3 regions of the Neobacillus sp. YIM B06451 genome follow, and region 3 is predicted to be linked to each of the others. Evidence: riboswitches for the same ligand, from Rfam matches in the RefSeq annotation. Region 3 holds a riboswitch; each other region holds the start of a gene.

What was found. A riboswitch is a leader RNA that binds a small molecule or an ion and turns the genes downstream of it on or off. The one in region 3 is predicted to bind cyclic di-GMP.
Region 1: it holds a riboswitch for cyclic di-GMP, as region 3 does, so the genes downstream of both, RB160_RS23655 (PxKF domain-containing protein) here and RB160_RS02985 (HD domain-containing phosphohydrolase) in region 3, are expected to answer to the same signal.
Region 2: it holds a riboswitch for cyclic di-GMP, as region 3 does, so the genes downstream of both, RB160_RS19530 (hypothetical protein) here and RB160_RS02985 (HD domain-containing phosphohydrolase) in region 3, are expected to answer to the same signal.

The regions. Positions count from the first base shown of each region.
Region 1 is NZ_JAVFKJ010000026.1:11,201-14,360, reverse strand. It holds gene RB160_RS23660 (nucleoside transporter C-terminal domain-containing protein) at 46-333, shown strand; gene RB160_RS23655 (PxKF domain-containing protein) at 683-2,194, opposite strand; cyclic di-GMP riboswitch class II at 2,215-2,297, opposite strand; gene RB160_RS23650 (general stress protein) at 3,074-3,160, shown strand, end outside.
Region 2 is NZ_JAVFKJ010000015.1:17,080-20,239, forward strand. It holds gene RB160_RS19520 (coiled-coil domain-containing protein) at 1-265, shown strand, start outside; gene RB160_RS19525 (HD domain-containing phosphohydrolase) at 375-1,301, shown strand; gene RB160_RS19530 (hypothetical protein) at 1,399-1,896, opposite strand; cyclic di-GMP riboswitch class II at 1,928-2,011, opposite strand; gene RB160_RS19535 (ImmA/IrrE family metallo-endopeptidase) at 2,477-3,160, shown strand, end outside.
Region 3 is NZ_JAVFKJ010000001.1:610,268-621,516, forward strand. It holds gene proS (proline--tRNA ligase) at 1-9, shown strand, start outside; gene RB160_RS02920 (DUF899 family protein) at 132-1,034, shown strand; gene RB160_RS02925 (hypothetical protein) at 1,122-1,292, opposite strand; gene RB160_RS02930 (hypothetical protein) at 1,339-1,494, opposite strand; gene RB160_RS02935 (HAD-IA family hydrolase) at 1,588-2,166, shown strand; gene RB160_RS02940 (hypothetical protein) at 2,403-2,627, opposite strand; gene RB160_RS02945 (hypothetical protein) at 2,952-3,251, opposite strand; gene RB160_RS02950 (TIGR04053 family radical SAM/SPASM domain-containing protein) at 3,637-4,767, opposite strand; gene RB160_RS02955 (hypothetical protein) at 5,261-5,443, shown strand; gene RB160_RS02960 (hypothetical protein) at 5,501-5,653, shown strand; gene RB160_RS02965 (DUF3243 domain-containing protein) at 5,717-6,049, opposite strand; gene RB160_RS02970 (STAS domain-containing protein) at 6,233-7,060, shown strand; gene RB160_RS02975 (VanW family protein) at 7,228-8,241, opposite strand; gene RB160_RS02980 (DUF948 domain-containing protein) at 8,238-8,573, opposite strand; gene RB160_RS02985 (HD domain-containing phosphohydrolase) at 8,684-10,372, opposite strand; cyclic di-GMP riboswitch class I at 10,424-10,507, opposite strand; gene RB160_RS02990 (carboxypeptidase M32) at 10,789-11,249, shown strand, end outside.

The DNA.
Region 1 (3,160 bases), on a different contig from region 3:
GGAACGGTGCATTAATCGGAGGAAAAACAGCATTAATTGTCGGCGATGCTCATTACGTACATTGGATTGCTGGCAATGATCAGTTTTGTTTTAGAGAACTTGGTAGGCATGACATTCCAGGAAATTATCGGTTATGTCTTTGCCCCAGTCGATTTCATAATGGGAATCCCGGCATCAGAGATTTTCAGATCCGGCTCCATCATGGGAACGGTAGCTGCCAATGAATTCGTCGCCATGCTTGATTTCATGAAAATCATTCCTGAAATGAGCCCGAAAACCGTCGGGATCGTCTCAGCATTCCTCGTTTCTTTCGCTAATTTCTCTTCCAACTGAATTGTCCTCGGAACCGTACAGGCCATCAACCGAGAACAGGCAAGCCGACTGGCCAAAGTTGGATTAAAAGTATTATTCGTCGCAACACTAGGCTCAGTCCTAACAGGTACGATCGTAGGATTGTTCCTATAATAATGAAGAAATTCACCCTCTTCGGCAAGTGATTGCTGAAGGGGGTTATTATTGTTTTGGAAAAAGCCAGCCGTTAAACGGCTGGCGACAACGCACTAAGTCAGCAGCCAACAAGTAGCTGACCGACGCACAACTTGTTCCACACGAATGAAAAAAGAGGCCGCCCAAAAGAGTCGTCGTTAAACGATCTTTTTGGTCAGCCTCCATGAGAATGAGATTATTTCAGTCCAATAACAACTTTTTGCTTTGTTCCGTCATCAAGCGTAATTGTAAGTTGGTAAGTACCTGCAGTTAAACCTTTTGTACTCAAGTTAAATACATATTGATTTGAGGATGAATCATATCTAAAGTTGTTTCCGGAAGTAGCCGCGCTAGTTGATACCGCTTCAAGGTTATCCCCGAAGACTTGGTTACTGCTTTTTGCATAATGAATAGTTGCATTGGCAGTTGAAATAAACTTACCTTGGGCGTCAGTTAATTGGAATTTAACCGGAACGGTGCTGCCCGCTTTAAATATTGAACCATCCTTGATTGGCTGAAGAACCCCGCCAAAATTGTAAACAACGGTATAGCTTATCGTCACCTCTGTAGTATTTCCAGCCTTGTCCGTGACAGTTATTGTATCCGTTTGCGGTCCAACCTTAGACGTATCGATTGTTCCAGTTTTATCTTCGTCTGCAAGTCCGGACAATGTATCGGTTGCTGACCAAGTCACAACTTGATTTAGTGTGTAAGTGCCACCATCTTCAACAGTAATAACTGGCTTCCTTTTATCAATATTAATGCCCGAAACTATTGCAGAACTTGAGTTACCGGCATTATCGATTGCAGTACCTTCTGCTGATCGATTCACACCTTCAGACAGTAACACTTCCTTCGTATAGTCTGCTACTCCTGAGGTTTCATCGCTTGCTGAAAAGCTAACAGTTACATCATCATTATACCAGCCATGTTCATTTGCCTCTCGGTCAGCAGATCCCGAAATGGTTGGAGCTGTTTTATCTAGATTAATCGTAATACTTTTAGAACCCTCGTTTTCGGCTTTATCTCTAGCATACCCAGTAACAGTATGTCTACCATCTTCAGAAACTGTAACAGGTGCAGAAACCGAGCTCTCGTCCAGATCAGAGCCACCTTCCTCATCGGCAGCGGTGAAAGTTACGGTCACATCCTCGTTATACCAGCCCTTAGCATTTGCAGGTCTGTCAGGAGTCGCAGTGACAACTGGAGCTGTCGTATCAGTTACTTGCTTTTTAGTTACAACAAAAGTAATGAGGTCGTCTTTTTCATTATCTAGCTTTGCTCCTGTTTGATTTGTATTTTCAATTTTTACCTCATTTTTTTTGAAGGTAAATGTGTAGTTTCCAGGCTGTAAGTTAGGGTCTACTTGAACTTCTGCGTCTACCTTAACCTCCATATCTTTGGCATACAGGTGTACCTTAGTTAGGTTTTCTTGGGTAAAAGTACCGCTTGCGCTAATAACAAACCTTGTAGGGACAGTAACATAAGCGTCCGTCATGTTCCCATCCGATTTTACTGAAAGTTTGAAGCTCTTGGATGCCCCTTGTTCAACAGATACATCAGTTGATGAAGCGACTAATTCCGCTTTAATTTCTAGTTCCCCAGCAATCGCAAAACTTGTTGGAATAAGTCCGGAAATAGCAAGTACAGTGACCGCGCTTAGTGCTTTTTTGCTTAACACATTTCTGAAGCCAGTTTTTTTCATCATTTTCTCCCCTTAAAAAATATTTTTAAGAGGGCCGGTTACACTAGTAGCTCCATGCAGCCCAAGTGTCCAAATTAAGGCTACACTTCAATGCTTCCCCAAAAATTTGGTTGGTTGAGTCGATAATCCAACTGGATAAGTCATACAAATTTCCACTCATTTCAACCTTATTTGTGACGATGACGGATCATATTTTCGTGGCCACTTAAATATTGATACATCGTCTCTTTCCAGTTTTATTATAATTTAAACAATAGTTGATTGGTTTAACTTCCCTTCGACAAACTTCAAATAAATTCCAACAAAAATCACCAATTTATCCTAAAATCATCTAATTCCGATTCAGATTTCATGGTTTCGTTTTGCTTCATTCGATAGTTTAGTTGCAATAAGAAACCGGCTGGCGACAATACATAAAGGTCAGTATCCAACAATTCGACGGACAGCTGACACAGCTCGCTGCCAATAGCAAAAAACTAATCCATAAAAAAGAAACCCTGCTCAAAAATGTAACGGGTTCGAGTACAAAAACTTAATTCGCACACAAATTAGCAGTCCAATTCGCAACTGAATTGGACTCCATCTTTTTATTGATATATAAGGGATTTTTGTACGTTTTATGGCGTTTTAGCACTCGAATTCGCACCCCTTTTAGCAGAGTGACCGAAGTTATTGCCAACTTGGGAATTCGTATGCTAATTACTATGTGATGGTTTGTTAAAAATAGAAATTAGGTTTTTGGTTATTTATGTTAAAAATAAAGCAAATCTTATTCAACATAAGGGCAGTTTAGTTGAATAAGAAAGGTTGATGAAAACTTTTATTCGATTAAACATATATAATAGGATTGGGAAGGCGAACATTACTAGAAAGGATCTGACTATGAAAAGTGTATTAGAAAGTAGGTTAAAATATTTATATACAGGGGAAAGATTTGCAATAATATTGTTCCTACCTCTTAGTTTCTAT
Region 2 (3,160 bases), on a different contig from region 3:
CAAGCTGCAAGCCCAGTATCTTGAGGATATTAAAAAACTTCAAGAAGGCGACACTGGAACGCATGAAAAACTAACGCAAAAATACAATGAAAAATTAGATAAAATCATTTCGGATATTTATGAGGAAACGCTGAAAATGTCGGATAAAACGATTGCGAAGGCCGCGGAATACGGAGTAATTGCCGAATGCAGCTGGGTACTTGTCCGTTTTGCTGATAGAGAAGTGTGGATTGACCCAATCCGTATTGTAAAAATATATCCATAATACTAAATTTTATTGAATGAATTATTTGAATACTATATGATAGAAGTAACTTTACGAGTCTAATATTAAAGATAGACTCGTTTTTTTTGTACAATAGGGGGTGGTCTATTTGGCTTTTACTATTGGGAAAAAGGGAACTGCATTGGAGAAAGTTTCACTTGAAGCATTTGATATTAGCCTTCTTGCACGTGGGGATGGAACTGAATTCATGGTCTCCAATATAACAAAAAATAATATTCTCTATATTTACCCTAGCGACTCCCCAAATGTAACGGAGTTTATTTATATTTTGGACGGCCACCTAATCTGCGAACTAAATGGGGAAAAAATAGAACTTGGTCCAGGCGATTATTTTACCGCTACTAATTTAGAGGAACCCATTCATTTCTCGACTATAACAAATGTAGTGTATCTATGGGTTATAACTGAACCAACTTTTTATCAATTAAGTGAGAGTTTAAACAGCTTAAAGAGTATTGTTGAAGAGGTTGAACGAAAGGATAAGTATACAAGCAAACATAGCAATAGAGTTACTGAGTATGCAATGAAAATTGCCAAAAAGCTTATGTTCCCAAAAGACAAGCTCGAAAACTTATATATTGCTTCGATATTGCACGATATCGGAAAAATTAATATACCTACCGAAATTTTAAATAAACCCGATAGGTTATCGAGTGAGGAGTTTGCCTTTATTAAGAAGCACCCGGTTGATGGGGCGGAAATGGTGAAGGACCTCTACTATGAAGATACCCCCACTATAATCGAACAGCATCATGAAAGGCTGAATGGGAGCGGCTATCCCCATGGCCTAAAAGGGGATGATATCCTTTTGGAAGCACGAATCATCGCGGTGAGCGATTCATTTGATGCTATGACCGAGGATCGGGCCTACCGCAAAGCCTATGATATCCAATATGCTGTCAATGAGTTAATCAGCATGGCTGACACCCATTATGACAGGAAAGTCGTTGAGGCGTTTGTTGAGATTTTAAAAGAAGAAGGGCGCCTGGATAACGAAATGCTTAAGGTAAAATGAAAGGAATCAATCGATGGTGATTGATTCCTTTTTTATTTCAGCCAAAGTTTACAGATTAAAGGCTGTATTTCTGTGCCTCCCTAGTTAAAAGCAGTTGTTACTGTAGCAGAACGCCGTTAACATACAAACCGCCTGTTGTGGATACTTCCTCGACGGACGTTACAATATGTCCAGAGTTTCCAGGGTACACATCACCTACAGCAGGGATTTCCGGGTTTTCAATATCTGTTATTTTCATTTCCTTCAAAATAAATCCATTTACCTGTTTTTGATTACGGGCCATATAGTCAATGTCTGCCTTAATAGATTGAGTTTTTTTGTGGGTAACATAATGGGTTTTTTCTCCCCTTGTCCCTTCTCCTGTGGTCCAATATACTTCAACAGCATATACAGTCTCTTCCGCATAAGTAAACTCCAGTTCCTTAGCTATCTTCTGCATTTCTGCATTATTCAATCCCAGAGCGGTTTGAACATCGCCTTTCCCTACAAATCCCGTACCGGTTGCCGAATCGAACGTTACTGCCGCGAATGCGGAACCTGCGAGTACTCCAATTGCCAAAGCCCCTGCTACCAAACCTGATAAAATTTTCTTCATTCTCTTCATCTCCCCTTAGAGTTTAGGTTTGTTTCTAAAGGGCCGGTTACACTATTGGCTCCATATAGCCCAAGTGTCCATGTAAAGGCTATACTTCAACGCTTCCCCTGAGTCGTCCCGATACTATGTACGGAACAAGCAAAAGAAAGATGAGCGGTATTTTCGTTTGCTGAATTCTATATACCGAACATCTTTTATAAGGTTATTATAAATTAAACAATAGTTTAAAACCCAGAATTTCCGGTCGACAATCCCTCCGAAAATCTCGACATGTTTATGGTTAAAACGGGGAAAACTGGACCGCCATGGTTCTTAAAAAAGGACAAAAAAAGAGCACTAACAAGGTTAGCGCTGGCAATGGATCGTGTATACCTAGGAGGAAGAATGTAAAACAAGGGCAACCGCTGCCCTTATTCATTCAAAGTATATAGTAAACGGGAGTTGAAATATACCTTTTTTAATAGACAAATTACGTCAAAAATCGTGGGTATGTAGAAAAATAATGATTAAAAAAACTGTTTTTTTCAAGTAAAATGGAAGGAAGTAGGAAAACTATTACTAGGAAAACAGGTGAACCACCATGAGAAGCGTTATCGGGAAACATGTCAGTCTTGTTTTTCTTATACCCGCGCTGCTTTTAACAAATGCTTTCATAACGATTCCCGCCGAGCTTGAGTGGGACATTTTATTATTTCTCTGTATTATGGTCGTGTTTGATCAGGTTAATTTAAAGGTTTTTTCCGGTTTTGGGTACTCCTTTTTCAATGTCATTTTGTCGCTGATTGTATTTGATCGGTTTTCGATCGTATATGGATTTATTTATCTCCTGGTTGATAGCATAATGTCCATCCTTCTTAAGAAAAGGGGCCGGCTGCAGTCAATCTTATCATTATTGTCGATCTATACCATTATAATCATAGTCTGCAACGAATTGTATAATGGCTATTCCGATATGGATTACCAGGCCCGATATTTAACGTCTTTATTTATGCTATTCCTAAGTGTCCTGCTGAAATATGTATATGTCTATCTTGAAACCGGGGCTGCAACTACAAAGCTTTTCCTGGATCGGTTTGGGCCAATGTTGTTTGAGGTGGGGATAGTTTTCCCAATTCTTGCATTCTATGACCATCTCGAAATTAATCTCGTACTCATTCTTTTCCTATCTTATTACACATTCATTGGGTTCCTGCATAAGAAATTTATCGGAATCAACCAGGCTCATATTGACATAATAACGGAAAAATTTTCAAAAAAATATAAA
Region 3 (11,249 bases):
GCATACTAATCTTATTTTAGGAAGAAAAAAACGACTGCTTTTTGAAAGGGCAGTCGTTTTTGTTATTTTTTAAAGGGAAATTAGCCATTCTTATAGAAATAAACATGAAAATGGTAAGGGGAGCTGAGGGAATGTCGATTACAAATGTTGAGTCTCAAATTGAACAATTGCAAAATGAGATTATTGAAAAAAAGAAACAGTTGAATGAATTGAAAAAATCGGTGCCGGAGAAACTGGTTAAAAACTATACGTTTCAAGTTTCCAAAGGGCGCACAACTACTTTATTAGAGCTTTTTGGCGACAAAAATGAATTGATTGTCATACATAACATGGGGAAAGGGTGCTCGTACTGTACAATGTGGGCGGACGGTCTAAATGGGGTTTACCACCATTTAATCGCAAAAGCTGGCTTTGTTGTTTCATCTCCGGACGCACCTGAAATACAGGAAGATTTCGCGGCAAGCCGAAAATGGCTGTTCCAAATGGTTTCAATAAATGGAAGTACATTTGCCGAGGATTTGGGTTTCCAAAAAGGGAAATATGTTTATCCTGGTGTATCAACATTCCGTAAGGACGAAGAAAACAATATTTATTTAATTGCGCAAGCACCTTTTGGGCCAGGAGATGATTTTTGTGTCACATGGCCATTGTTCGAGCTGCTTTCATCCGGTTCTGAAGGCGTCGTTGCAAAACAAATGCTCAATAACCGCTCACCATTCCAATTAACCAATAATATTGCAATTGGCGTCAAAGACTACGATCAAGCGGTTACATTCTATGAAACCATTATTGGAATGGAAAAGAAGCATACCTCTACCGGGGAGACATTATTTTCGATTAGCGGCACGAATCTCTTCATTGAAAAAAGCGAGCAGAACAATACCTATTTCGAATTCGCTGTAGAAGATTTTGAGCCTTCCAAAAAGATTTTAATGGAGAATGGATGTGTCATTACGAAGGAATACTCCGATAAGAGTGTGATGATTGCCGATCCGTATGGTTTAAAGTTCCATCTCTTTGAAGCGAAGAAATAAATAAAATCAGTAGGATGAGTAGGCAATTTTTTTAAAAAAAAGGATAGATTTAAGCGGGCAGTCTCCCTCTTAGTCTATCCTCTTTCCTTATTTCTGTTCAGAATCATCGTCGCTGCTGCTCGGATTTTCGGCAATAATCCGTTTGATTTCCTTAGTGTCACCATTGGCGTTGATGATGCTGACAAGATCGGTCAAGTTTTCGGCAACTTGCTTATCATCAAGCTTTTGATCGTCGCTTTGATTTAGTTTTCGTTTCATGGGTCTTCCTCCTAATATGAGATTATTGGAATAGTGAGGAGTGAACCTACTTCCCTGTATCGTTTGATTTCCGGTCGCTTTCTTTCGTCCCTTTTTCATCCATGACCGGTTTATTTTCTTTCTTTTCATCCGAAGAGCATCCCGCTGCTCCAATCGAGAGGGAAAGCGCTGCAATGCCTGCTGCTGCAATTTTCTTTATCACGGGTTCCTCCAATCAGGAAGATTTAGTATTTATATACCCATAAAAGGGGTATTTAATTATTTGTGGAGAAGAATATTCGCTAGGAGTGGAGAAATGAAACTATTATGGGATTTTGACGGCACGATATTCAATACGTATCCATCGTATACAAAACTGCTGATGGAAATACTAGGAGACGGCTATACAGAAGAGGAAACTCTTGCCCAATTGAAAATATCATTCGGCCATGCGTTCCGTTTTTTTAAAATTACCGAGGAACAGAGCCGAAAAATGCTTGAAAAGGTTAGGGGATTGAAGCCGGACGAATTCCTCCCGTTCCCGGGAGTCGAGGATATCCTGAAAAAAGCGGATAAAAATGTGATAATGACTCATAAGGAAAAAGAGGATGTTGAAAAAGTCCTTGCCCATTACAATTTTGATCGCTATTTTGCGGAAGTAGTCGGGAAGGAAAATGGCTTCCCTCGAAAGCCTGACCCTGCTGCATATGCTTACTTGCATAAAAAACACGGAATCGACCTTGTAATTGGTGACCGGGCTATCGATCTGGAACCGGCTAGACGACTCGGAATCCTTACAGTATCCTATCAGAACCACGAATCGGAAGCGGACTTTTACGTGGATGACTACCGTGAATTCGACAAAGTGGTTTTACCGTATATGGAAGTACGTTAGAAGGGATGAGCAAAGAAGAGGCACCAACTGATTCGGGTACCTGTTAGAATTACAGCTGTATACCAATTTGCACCGTATTTGCGGTGCTTTTTGTTTTCGAAAAAAATAAAACACTATTTAATATAAGGATAAAAAAGTGCGATGCTCTTTAAGCATCGCAACATTCAGTGAATTTGGAAGGGTTGATTTTAGAATCTTAAATCTATACCAATTGATTATTGTTTACCTTCAGTTTTTCATTCATTACCCCTTTTGAAATTTCCAGTTATTTTCGCCATTACTAATTGTTCTTCAGCTGTATTTTCAGCAGCGTTAATTCTCTTTAAAAATTTCTCCGCTTCTGTTCCTTTTATGACTTTTACCTGTCGACCATTATAATCCAAAAAGACTGTCTTATCTTTTGACACTCGAAAGTTGAAAGGTTCGTCACCTAAACGATTTCTTTTGTCGAAATTATTCATTTTACTTTAACCATCCTTGTCCCGATTAAGCATTTTAAGATTTTAAATACTCTTCAGCTTTTCTATGATTTAATCGGCGTTAATTAATAACACTTATTTTCCGAACTCTAATTGCAACGCCTAGGATATTAGTCTTATTGAAGAACATGAGGCATCACTCCCTTTAAAATTAATTGGATTCAGTATAGCAATTAACATTAAGTCTGTCAGTTACTTCCAAAACCCTAACGCTTTATTTTGATTATCATAAACAAAAATAAACGCCTGGGGAGAACCATGCGGTAATAGGGTAGATTCTATTTTTTTTATCAACTAGAGCGACATTTAGTTGAACAATCTAAGCCATAAAGGATAATCAAATTGCCCATCTGAAATCTGAATAAATTTACCCATAATACCAAGATGAGTTATTCCATGTTCAGTTATAAAAATAGGAGTATAGGTTGAGAAAACAAAAAAATTTATTCTCTCCAACTCAGAAAAATACAACCTATCTTCCGGCGATTTTCCATACTCGTTCTCGATAAAATTATAATAATCTTTTTCATTAGGATTTGTAAACGCAAGGAAGATCAGCACAACCATAATTACAATTCCAAATACCCATCGTTTCCTTGTTTTCATACAATCCCTCCAATTTATAATCTTACCGAAAAATGGCATTGTCGACTTCTGATTTTTAACATTTTAAAATAACCACTTAAGGAATTAAACTGAGGGAGTTGAATTAGGAATTGTTTACCCAATATTACCATATTTATGAAAATTAATGGAGATAATCTAATATGGTTTATGCGACTCTAACTCTGATTTGTGAATTGTTTCAGATGCGTCCTCCCCAAGACTAAAAATGAAAAAGAGCCTGTATCGACAATTACTTGGTAATTAAAGATACAGGCTCTTATTATCAATGTTTAGTTTGCGGTACATCTATTTAAGCATGCCAAGTTGGCACTCATTTTGATTTGCATATCCATGTTTTCCAATAGGTGAGTTTTGGTTCCCGCAATTATTTTGCAGTTTCTTTCTTTCGCATCGCCATTGGGATGTAAACGCAATATGGCTCGCTTTCCATGTAATCTCCTGTCACGGCATATGTTCTAGAACGTGAGCCGCCGCAAATCTTGTTGTATTCGCACACGCCACATTTGCCCTTATATTTATCGGGACTGCGGAGGTTTTTCAACACTTCTGAATTTCGATAAATCTCTGCCAGTGGTTTTTCGCGAACATTTCCAACCGGGATTGGAAGGAGGCCGCTTGGCAGCACATCGCCAATATGGTCGACGAAGATAAAGCCGTTTCCGTCATTCACACCTTTTGGAGCGCGCTTGAGCCCGTCGATGATACCTTCCTGGTCCATCGTCATTGTATCCTCGTAGCGGATTTCACCCTTTGCGATCTTTTGGTCCCGGGCCTTTTCCTGAAGGACGACACGGCGGTAATGCTGGGCTGCGGTTGTTTTAATATCATAAGGGGCGGTCTTGCTCAGTTGATATAGCCAGCGGAACACTTTCTCATGCTCGGCAGGAGTAATGCACTTGTCTTCCTGTCCCCGGCCTGTAGGTACAAGCAAGAAAATGTACCACATAACGGCTTTCAAGTCACCGACAAGCTTTGCCATTTCCTCTAGTGAATCATAGTTGTAACGGGATATGACTGTGTTGATTTGAAGCGGCATTTCAAGTTCATTCAGGTACTTGATCTTCTCAAGCGTCAAATCGAATGAACCAGGCGTCCCGCGGAAGTGGTCATGGATTTCAGGTGTCGGGCCGTCAAGGCTGAATCCCCAACGCGATAGGCCGACTTCCTTCGCCCTTTGCATCTTTTCCTTTGTCACATTGTCCGTCGCACTTGGAACCATCGACACCCTAATGCCTTTTTTAACAGCATAATCGGCAAGCTCGAATAAATCCTCGCGCATCATGCAGTCGCCGCCTGTAAAAACAAGCATTGGGTTGTTCATGTCATAAATCTGGTCGAGCAGATTTATGCCTTCTTCATGTGTCAGCTCCCGCGGATCCTTCTTAAGCTGTGCATCAGCGCGGCAGTGTACACACTTAAGCTGGCACGCCCGTGTCACTTCCCAAATAACGATAAAGGGGTTTTCATTGTAATCGATTACCGGCCCAAGCCCCATATTATGCGGATGGCCACCGGGGTGTCCCCCTGGATGCCCGCCCGGATGTCCTCCAGGATGCCCGCCGCGATGCGGATGTCCCATTCCATGTGGATGTCCCATTCCTTGCATTTTCATCACCATGCTTCACGTTAGTATTTGTTCCATGATTCGTCCTAGTGGAAAGCAACATAATCATGATGTTCTATAAGTTAATTATAAGAGTGGGCATGGTGGAAAAATCGGCGTAATGTTACGATTTTTCTACATTCCTGTGCCAAATTGGAAAACTAAAGGGGAGGGGATAGTAACTAGTGCGGTTCTGAGTAAAACAAAGGGGTTGGTAAAACTCATCAGGGGTTTAAGTGACACCTTTTCGGGTTTTGAAAGAATCTTTGTCGCTCAACGGGGTTTGAGTGACACCTTTTCGAGATTTGCACGAATCTTTGTCGCACATTTGGATTTGAGCGACACGTTTTCAGGTTTTGGCTGAATCTTTGTCGCTCAACGGGGTTTGAGTGACACCTTTTCGAGATTTGCACGAATCTTTGTCGCACATTTGGATTTGAGCGACACCTTTTCGGGTTATGGCCGAATCTTTGTCGCACATTTGGATTTGAGCGACACCTTTTCGGGTTTTGAACGAATCATTGTCGCTCAACGGAATTTGTGCGACACCTTTTCAGGTTTTGGCTGAATCTTTGTCGCACATTTGGAATTGAGTGACACCTTTTCAGGTTTTGGCTGAATCTTTGTGGCTCAACGGGATTTGAGGGACACCTTTTCGGGTTTTGCCCGAATCTTTGTCACTCAACGGGATTTGAGCGACACCTTTACAGTTCTTCCCCAAATCTTTGTCATACACCAGAAACTAAGCGACTCGGTTGCCGTGACCTACTACAAATAGTAACCATCCCCTAAAACCAAAAACACCGGCTTCGAAATAAGCCGGTGCTGAAAGTAATCCTTATTATTCTGCCCACTTCACGAGCATGTGGGCTAGCATATGGCGTTCCTCATCATTACCAACTTGCCACAGTTCCATCAGGAGCGCTTCCTCGCGGTTCTGCGGTGCGGCGTTCTTGGCAAGGTAATTCGCAACCTTCTGGGCAGCGACTGCCAATTCTTCCTCATTCATCCCGATCCGCTTGCCTAGTTCAATCCGCTTGCTCAGGTATGATCGAAATTCATTGAAATCCTGGAGTTTATCGTACATTTTGCCTTCGTCAATCCGGTCGATGACGTCATCTACTTTCGATGGCTCAAAATCTCCATCCTTATGGACCGCATGATCCTTTTCCATTGTTCATCATCCTCCGTTTCATCAAGTCATTTCTTTGTTACATTTACCCCTAGCATGAGGCATCAAACATAGGAAATGAACTGTGAATTCAGGAAAATTGTCCAATTAGCAACTCCCCGCTTTGCATCAGGCAAGGAAAATGGTATGGTCAATTTAACCAAATTTTTTAGGAGAAAACGCCAAATGGAACTTGATCAATTGAAAAAATACTTTAGCGAAAAAATTGAGGCCAATATTGACAGGATTACAGAACAACTCTTATCGGAGATGCTTTCCTTCTACAACTTCCGCTTTCAGGATGAAGAGCAGAAAGAGGAGACGACCGAAAAATTCAGGGAGCTTGTCCAAATTGTCCTGAATAGCCTGAAAGATAAGGATGTAAAGGACCATGCCTTTAAGTGGGGGGAACTGATTGGTGCCAAGTCCGTGGAAAATGGGGGGAATCTTGGAAGGACCATCAAAGGAGTGACAGTTTATAAAAATGTCATTTGGTCCTTTTTGCTTGAAGAGGGAAGGAATATTCAAATAAACAATGAGGAGTTGCTGGATATCATCATGGAAACCGACCATATTTTCAATAACATGGTCCACGGTTTCAGCACCTCATTTACGAACAATGCCGAAAAACTCCTTCAGGAATCAAGGGAGCTTTATTTGAAAATCTCCGTTCCGATTGTACCGATTTCGCAAAAGCTCGCTGTTCTGCCGCTTATTGGTGAAATCAATGAAATGCGTTCGGAAACATTGATTGTCGATTCCCTTGATACGTGTGTAAAAAAGCGGATCGAAACGCTCGTCATCGACCTTTCCGGAGTCTATGAAGTGGATTTGATCGGTATTGAGGTTCTTTTCAAGCTTATCCGTTCCCTCAATCTTCTTGGCGTAAAGCCTGTCATAACCGGGATGAAAGGCGAGCTTAGCCAGACATTCATCAATCTGGGAATCAATCTGCAGGGAATATCCATCTACAGCAACCTAGAACAGGCATTGAAGGAATTGAAGTTTTTTTAAAAAACGCATCTGGCCCTTTATGTGTTATTGCTAGACGCAAAACGAAATCGTTCAGCAGTGGGTAACTTTTTTAATAAGAATAACCAAGGCATACGCATCATTCCAATGCGTAGCCTTGGTTTTTTTATGTCCCTTTATAATCCTAACCGATTTTTCCACAAGCGAACTTATCGTCCCGAATTCTTGAACGTTGTTTCCTCAGGCAGGATGGCAGGGGCGCCGGGGATGCTCCGCGGCTTGAATGCAATGTTCGGAGCAGAGTACATGGTAACTGATAATGTGCTCCCATACGCATTGGCCCGTATTAGCACAGGCTGGCTATACGGATTTTTAAAAACAAAATCGGGCCCGTACCAGCTGACTGTCGCATCACGGCCTGAGGGGACATAGGTTACAGCCTTTGTATGCGAATAACGCTGGATAATCGACATGCCGGCATTGTCCGCCGCATTGAACAAGGTTGAGGAAACCTGGCAAATTCCTCCGCCAATCCCTTCGGATAATTCTCCGCGCACGATGACAGGGGCTTTCATATACCCACGCTCCGCTGTTCTTTTTCCAATCGCTTTATTAAAGGAAAAAGTTTCACCGGGGAAAACGACTTTGCCATTCAGCGTTTCAGTGGCTAGCTTGATATTATGAGCGCGTTCTTTATTGCCTCCATTATAAAAAGTCCTATAGCGGCCGATCAGCCTTGTCCGAATGTGGTCGAGCAACTCGCTGTCAACATCGGGATAGATCGTTTTGGTCGGTATTTCGGTCCGCAAAGGTTTTCCGGAATAAATAAACGAATACAAAATCTCCTCCATCTTTTCGCGATCAAGCTTACTGCCGGCCTTTTCGGGAACGATTGTTCCGGATCCATCGATTTTGGCGTTTTCGGGTGGAGCATCCACTTCTTTTTCTAGGCTGTCCAATAAATTTGAGACTTTGTTTGGGTCTGGAAATGCGCTGCCCGGAACTGGGAGAAGGGTTATATTCTCACGGTGAATGACAGTGATGAGCTGTCCGTCAGACTCGATGAATAACGTGTGATGGCTAGCTGGCAATAAAGTTAAAACAGCTGACAGTATGACTGCTTTTATCATCTTCGGGCTTCCCTCCTCATCTTTAGTATGGATGAACGGAGCGGAAATAATGATAAAAACCCGCCAATAGTGGGCGGGTTTTGGAAAAATCAATAAGCGGGCGTCCTGGACTTCTTCCTTTTCAACTTTGCTATAGGCCGGATTTTCACCAGCTTTTTAAAAGTGGCAAGGGTATCCTTTGCAGCATCCGTAGTATAGGAAACAGCCTCTTTTTTGTAATCGATGTCCGAGACAATTTCCTGCTGGCTTTTCGTCAGCTGGTCCGATTCAACTTTTAGCGTATCGGCTTTTTGCTGAACCCTTGCGATCGTTTCATTCAGTCTGTTGATTGCCGGTTTTGATTCCTTGAATGTTTTAAAGGCGACAAACCCTAGGTATGCCAGTGACAGGATGATAGCGCCTATGCTTAAGTAAATAATCCACATACGATGATTCCTCCCACACTTGTTTCTTTATTTTTACCCGAAAAACACACTTTCTAACTATACCTTCATTAAGCCCAGGGTAAAATGACTCTTAATTTGTGGGCAGCCTTTTAAGACACCTTGGAAGAGTTGAGTGTTTTCATAAAGGAAACCGCATCAAGGACCGTTTTGGCAATTAGATCTGCAGACTTTATTTTTTTGCCCTGGACGGCACGCCCGCCGGCTATGATGGGTATCCCAGGAAAGAGTTCCTTTAATCTTTCGCAGGTCCGGATAAGACAAGGTATATTCTCATCCATTGTTACCGAAAAACAAACACATATTGCTTGCTTATCGGCAATGAGAGAGGCTAGTACGGAATCTGGAACCGATGCATATACCATATGGATGTTAAATCCATACAGCTTTATGATGCCGGCCGCCATTTCGAGTGGAATGATATGCTGCTCTGTTCCAGGCACGGCAAGGATAATCGTTCCGGAATTGTTATCCCCGGACTGGGGAATTTTCAATGAAAGCTCTTCCAACAGTTCCATGGTAACGGAAGACGCTAACTGTTCCTGTGCAATAGAAATCCTGCCTTCTTCCCAAAGAGAACCGATCCGGTCCATGGATTTGCCGATGACTTCTTCGTACATTTCTTCGATTCTCATATGCTCCGTCAGCTCAGAGAATAAATCATACGCGAGAGTGTTTCTTCCATGGAGGAGAGCATCTGTGTAAGACTCGAATAAAAGAGCGGAATTCACCTTCTTCCATTTCAGCATCCTCTTAATCGTCAATGAGTGGTCAACAGGAAGCTTGATAATTTCCCGTTTTGTTTCAGTCCGGATAATGGGAAGGGTCGGTATTGCATCGATGACTTTCACTACAGTTGCTCTTTCGTTATTTGAGAGCTTCACGACTGCATCCTCGGGATAGATTTTCATCAAATCGATAAATTGGAGGAGAATATCAAGGTCGTAGCATTTCTCATCCTCGAGCAGAATCTGGATGGCTTTTTGGGGTGAGTATGCTAGCCGGTACGGCCGTTCGAGGGTAAGGGCGGAATATACATCGGCAATCATCAATATCCTCATCGGGATGTCCAAATTTTTTGCTTCAAGGCCTTCTGGATAACCGGATCCGTCAAGGCGCTCGTGATGGCTTTTGGCGCAAGCAGCTATCGATTCTGAAAATCCGTTCTCCGTCAGCAACCTGTGCCCGTAAATGGTATGTTTTTTCATTTCCGTGAATTCTTCGTATGTAAGTTTACCCGGTTTATCAAGAATCTTTTTAGTGATGTTCGTTTTTCCGAAGTCGTGCAGCAAATAGCCAATAGCAATCTCCTCCAGGTTTCGCAGGCCAATCTTTTTGGCAAGGAGGATTCCTAATAGAAAAACATCAAAGGAATGCTGCCAAGTAAGTGTGTCATATTCCTTCATTTCATAAAAAAGGGAAGAGATTGTTCGATCTCTCATAATACCGATGAACATCGTCTCGGCAAAATTAAGGTCATCTATTTCAAACAGAAGGTGTCCATATCTTTTTTCGGTACCAATGGTCACCAGTAGATTGAAAAATTGTTCAATATGCATTTTTGAATTCTTCATATCATTCAGGCTATGGGGATGGCTTGCTGTTCCTTCATGCCAGGAAGAAGGATGAATGATGTTCACTTCTTCAATCCCCAGGTCCCTTAACTTTTTGATAAAAATAGGAGAAAGGGACATGCCCCTCTTTAAGATTAACAGCTGATCCAGATATACATTTTCGTTCAGAATGTCTCCCGGCTTAATTTCACTCAGCTTTTTCAACATACGATCCACCCCTTAATAAAAGCGCACTGAATAGATTTACACGCTTCCGAATCCAGCAACTGGCTAACATAGCATTTCGCCTTAGTCCCTATAGTTTTGCGCCACCCCTTTTCAGGGGATTTGCCTTTTTGATGATTTGTTTGAGGTTATAGGAAGAGCTGTTTCCAAAGTTGTCCGTTCCTAGTATACATAATATTCGACAATATTGGGAGAAAATTGTAGAATTTTGTATTTTTATATAGGAAGAAACAGAAATTTTAGCGTTTTGTCTACGTAAAGACGGACTTAATGGTTCCTTTTGTATAAAAAAGTAGTTTGAAAATTTAAGCTAATTTTTGGATGGGAGAGAGAAAACGGGTATAATGGGGAAGCGGCCCACCCTTTAAGGGCGGCAATTTTCAAAGGGGGGAAAATCAATGGATAGACAGAAAGCAATTGAAGATTTTAAAGCACTTGACGAAAAAATTACCCATTTCCAAAGTATATCAGGCCTTGCCGATTGGGATCAGAAAGTAATGGCACCGAAAAAAGGGCGCGCCCAGTTCGCCAAATCGATTGGCACGTTGCGGACGGAAGCGTTTAAGCTGTCCGTTTCAGAAGAGATGGGCAGGCTGCTTGAGGAATTGACATCTGAATCGGCTGAACTTGACGAAGTAACAGCTGCACAGGTTCGCGAGCGGAAGGAACAATATGATCGTTCAAAGCGGATTCCCGCTGAGGACTTTAAAGCATTCGCCATTTTGACAGCCCAAGCGAATGACGCGTGGGAGCACGCGAGAGAGCACAACGACTTCGGCCATTTCGCTCCGTACCTTGAAAAAATTGTTGCGTTCAGGCGGAAATTCGCCGAGTTGTTCGGTTATGAAAACCATCGATA